2 regions of the Cryobacterium sp. TMT4-10 genome follow, and region 2 is predicted to be linked to the other one. Evidence: predicted binding sites of a transcription regulator. Region 2 holds the regulator's gene; the other holds the start of a gene.

Region 1 (2,397 bases), on a different contig from region 2:
CGGAGTCGGGGCGGTCGGTCAGAAGAGAGTCGGGCTCAACTCGGGCGGGAGCTCCTCGGCGATCAGTGAGCGCCGCACGGCGGTATTCGCCGAGTCGCGGCCGGCGCCGCTCCGGGTACCGCGGCCGGCACCGGCGCCGCTGCCCGCCAGGCCAGTACCCCTGCCGGGCGTGGCGGGACGGCCGAGCGCCGTCGAGCGCACGCCGCCGGTGGACGGATCCTCCAGCCCACGCTGCAGTCCGTGCGCCTTGATCAGGGGTTTGATTCGGGCGGCCAGCCAGACCCGGTAGTCCTTGGGCGCATAGGCGCCCTTGGCGTAGAGCTCGAGGTAGCGCGGCAGCAGCTCCGGGTGGTCGCGGGCCAGCCACTGCAGGTACCAGTCCCGCACGCCCGGGCGTAGATGGAGCGCGGTGTACATGATGCTCGACGCACCGGCATCCTTCGCCTGGCGCAGCGCCTCGTCGAGGTGGGCCTTCGTGTCGGTGAGGAAGGGCAGGATCGGCATCATGAAGACCGAGCAGTCGAGTCCGCGCTCGCGCACCGCCGTCACCGTGGCCAGGCGCGCGACCGTGGACGGGGTGCCCGGCTCGACCGCCTGCTGCAGCTCGTCGTCGTAGATGGCGATCGACAGGGCCAGGTCGACGGGGACGAGTTCGCTCGCCTCGACGAGCAGGTCGAGGTCGCGGCGGAGCAGCGTGCCCTTGGTCAGGATGGAGAGCGGCGTGCCGGACTGCGCGAGCGCGGCGATCACGCCGGGCATCAGCCGGTAGCGGCCCTCGGCGCGCTGGTACGGGTCGGTGTTGGTGCCGAGCGCCACCGGATGCCGGCCCCAGGTTGGCTTCTTCAGCTCCCGCTGCAGCACCTCGGCCACGTTCACCTTGACGATGATCTCGTTGTCGAAGTCTGTGCCCGCGTCGAGGTCGAGGTAGGTGTGGGTGGGCCGGGCGAAACAGTAGGTGCAGGCGTGGGAGCAGCCGCGGTAGGGGTTGATGGTCCAGCCAAAGGGCATCGCGCTCTGGCCCGGCACGCGGTTCAGGGCCGACTTCGCCAGCACCTCGTGGAACGTGATCCCGGCGAATTCGGGCGTGCGCACGCTGCGCACCAGGTTGTTCAGGCGGGCGAGTCCGGGCAGGGCGCCCGCCTGCTCCGTCGTGAGTTCCTGTCCGCTCCACCGCATGCACCTATTCGAACACACGTTCTAGAGAGATGCAAGCGGATGCTGCGGCTATCCGCGTGCGTGCTCGACTGGTGATCGGCTGCGGCGGGGCCGGCCTGCGGTCGTGGCCAACTCAGGAGAATTGGTGCACTGGCGCCGCCGCGGCCGCGGACCAGTGCCGGAGTCGGGGCGAGGCGTCGCGGATCTCCTGAGTTGGCCACAGGGGGCCTCGTCTCCGACTGCACTTCGGTGGGTAGCAGCAGGAGCACCGCCGCCCGCGCCCGCGGACCGCGGGCGGGACGGGCGGGACGGGCGGGACGGGCGGAAGGACTACGCGGTGAGGTTCAGGGTCTTCGCGGTGGCGGCCAGGGACGCGGCCGCGGCGGCCGGGTCGTCGGACAGCTTCGTGCCGAGGCTCGGGATCATCTCGCGCAGCTTGGGCTCCCAGGCCGGGTACTGGTCGGGGAAGCAGCGCTTGATCAGGTCCACCATGATCGGGGCCGCCGTGGACGCACCCGGGGACGCGCCGAGCAGGCCCGCGATGGTGCCGTCGGCCGAGGTGATGACCTCGGTGCCGAACTGCAGCACCCCGCCGAGCTTCGGGTCCTTCTTCATCACCTGCACGCGCTGGCCGGCGGTGATGAGTTCCCAGTCCTCTATCTTGGCCGTGGGGATGAACTCCTGCAGCGCCTTGAGCTTCGTCTTCTTCGAGGCGAAAACCTCGCCAATCAGGTACTTCATCAGGCCGAAGTTGTGCGCGGCGACACCGAGCATCGGCCCGATGTTGTGCGTGCGGATCGAGAACGGCAGGTCGAACCAGGTGCTCGACTTGAGGAACTTGGGCGTGAAGCCGGCGTAGGGCCCGAACAATAGCGAGGTCTCCCCCTCGACCACGCGGGTGTCGAGGTGCGGCACCGACATCGGCGGGGCGCCCACGGCGGCCTTGCCGTAGACCTTGGCGTGGTGCTGGCTGACCAGCTTCGGGTTCGTGGTGCGCAGGAACTGGCCGCTGATCGGGAAGCCGCCGAAACCCTTGATCTCGGGGATGCCGCTCTGCTGCAGCAGCGCCAGGGCGCCGCCACCCGCGCCGACGAAGACGAACCGGGCGTTCACCGCACTCGGGTGGTTGCCGACCAGGCGGCGCAGGTTCAGGTTCCACGTGCCATCCGGAAGCTGCTTGACGCCCGTGACCTGCTGGTTCACGTGCACGCCCGCGCCCGCGGCGGCGAGGGAATCGAAGAG
Region 2 (2,397 bases):
GGAGCCGTTGGCCGCCCAGATGTTGTTCCGGGTCAACCCGTGCCCGAGGTAGCGGGCCAGGGAGTCCCGCAGTTCGGTGAACTCGCGGTCCGGGTACCGGTTGACCGTGCGGATGGCCACGGCGAGGGCCGCGGCGATGTCGTCGGCCACCGCGGCGGGGATGCCGTGCGTGTTCTCGTTCACGTTCAAGGCCACCGGAACATGAAGCTGGGGCGCCCCGTAGGGAGTGAGTCCGCGCAGATTGTCACGGAGGGGCAGGTCGTTGAGACTGGTCACTCCCCCCATATTACTGAAAAGGTCAGTACTCGTTCGGCAGGGCGAGACGCTGACCGGGCTGCACGCTGTCGGACGGCAGCTGATTGAGGCTGACGATCTCCGCGATCACCTCACGCGGGTCCGAGGTCGGGGCGACGGTCTCGGCCAGCTCCCACAGGGACTGCCCGGACTGGACGGTCACGTACTCGAAGGCCGTGGCGACACGACCGCCCACGTTCGAATTCTCGGCGACGGCGATGCCCCCGTTGAGGGCGACGGCCAGTGCCGTGGCGACGAGCGGAACCGAAACCAGCATGGTCAGGACGATGCGTCCGCGCCGGGTGATGCGCAGGGTGCTGCGCCCGGTGGCGACGCGCAGTCCCTGGGCGGCGCTCGCGTCGGGTGCGGTGCTCAGATCGAGTGCGCCGCTCAGACCGAGGGCAGAACTCATGGTGAATGCAGTGCTCATGTCGAACCTCCTGTGTTAAGTCGCATCCGGCTCTCGGCCGGGAGAGCCGGATGCAAACCTATGTTCCGAATGTATATTCGATTATTCGAACAATCAAGCCCTTTTGAAGAAACTCCTCAAAAAAACTTGCGACACACTCGAATGAATGTTTGTCTATCCGCGCGGAGGTGGATACAGTTTCGAGTGTCTGGTTGCAACACAATCAGGCACCCCCGACATTCGCTCGCGGCCCGGTGATCACCGCCTACCGGGGCCGCGCGCAGCCCGAGACGAGGAGCGACAATCGTGGCCCAAGACCCCAGCGGCCCCCGCGAAAAAAGCGGGACGAGACGGCGCAAGAGCCTGAGCGAGAAACAGCTCGCGATCATGGACGTCATTCAGCGCTCGGTCAGCCAGCGCGGCTACCCGCCGAGCATGCGCGAGATCGGCGACGCCGTCGGCCTGTCCTCGCTCTCAAGCGTCACGCACCAGCTCAACCAGCTCGAGCTGAGCGGGTACCTCCGCCGGGACCCCAATCGCCCCCGCGCCCTCGAGGTGCTGATCGAGATTCCGCAGTCGCCCGAGGATGCCTCGTCAAGCAGCACGGAAAGCTTCCACTCGGGCGCCCAGGTGGGCGACGCCGCGATGGTCCCCCTCGTCGGGCGCATCGCCGCCGGCATCCCGATCACCGCGGAACAGCAGATCGACGAGATCTTCCCGCTCCCCCGCCAGCTGGTGGGCAAGGGCGAGCTGTTCATGCTCAAGGTCGCGGGCGAATCCATGATCGACGCGGCCATCATGGACGGCGACTGGGTCGTGGTGCGTCAGCAGAAGACGGCGGAGAACGGCGAGATCGTCGCCGCCATGCTCGACAACGAAGCCACCGTCAAGGTCTTCCGCCAGCGCGATGGTCACACCTGGCTGCTCCCGCGGAACTCCAATTTCGAACCTATCGTCGGCGACCACGCCGAGATCCTCGGCAAGGTCGTCGCCGTCCTGCGCTCCGTCTAACCGAGGACGGGTTTGATCAGACCGGCCCCGGCCAGAACGGCGAGAACGGTGTCGGCCTGGTTGAAGGCATACAGGTGGAGGCCGGGGGCGCCGCCCGCGATCAGCTCACGGGCGAGGTCGGTGGCGTGACGGGTGCCGATCTCCCGCTGTCCCTCCCGGGTCGGCTCCACTTCGAGCTGGATGGCCAGCTCGGAGGGCAGCTCCTCGCCGGAGAGCTCGAGGATGCGGCGCAGCCGGGCCGGACTGGTGACCGGCATGATCCCGGGCAGGATGGGAAATTCGACCCCGGCCGTCCGGGCCCGCTGGATGAAGCTCAGATAGTGGTCGGCGTGGAAGAACAGCTGGGTGATGGCGAGGTTCGCCCCGGCGGCCTGCTTGGCCAGCAGGGTGTCGATGTCCTGCGAGGTGGACCGTGACCGCGGGTGACCATTCGGGAACGCGGCGACGGCGATACGCACCTTCTCCCGTTCGGTCTTCACCGCCCGGGCGCCCGGGATGCCGGGGATGACCGTCTCCCGATAGGGCACCCGCTCCGCCTGCACCCGGTGGATCAGCTGCACCAGTTCCGCCGCGCTGCCCAGGTCGCCGAGGAACGCCTCGCCCTCGCCGGCGCCCTCGGGCGGGTCCCCGCGCAGGGCGAGGAAGCTGCGCACGCCGGCATCCAGGAATTCGCGGATCAGCCG

The links. The regulator LexA, encoded in region 2, represses DNA repair genes until DNA is damaged. The targets are predictions, from matches to a motif close to TCGAACANNTGTTCGA.
Region 1: E3T42_RS09370 (Rv2578c family radical SAM protein) is a predicted target of LexA. The motif match lies at 1,185-1,200, and genes of this name have one in related genera.

Annotation. Positions count from the first base shown of each region.
Region 1 covers NZ_SOGU01000066.1:19,040-21,436, reverse strand. The annotation lists gene E3T42_RS09370 (Rv2578c family radical SAM protein) at 19-1,176, opposite strand; gene E3T42_RS09365 (malate:quinone oxidoreductase) at 1,486-2,397, opposite strand, start outside.
Region 2 covers NZ_SOGU01000022.1:16,516-18,912, reverse strand. The annotation lists gene E3T42_RS02725 (histidinol-phosphate transaminase) at 1-276, opposite strand, end outside; gene E3T42_RS02720 (LysM peptidoglycan-binding domain-containing protein) at 299-724, opposite strand; gene lexA (transcriptional repressor LexA) at 1,091-1,714, shown strand; gene E3T42_RS02710 (methylenetetrahydrofolate reductase) at 1,711-2,397, opposite strand, start outside.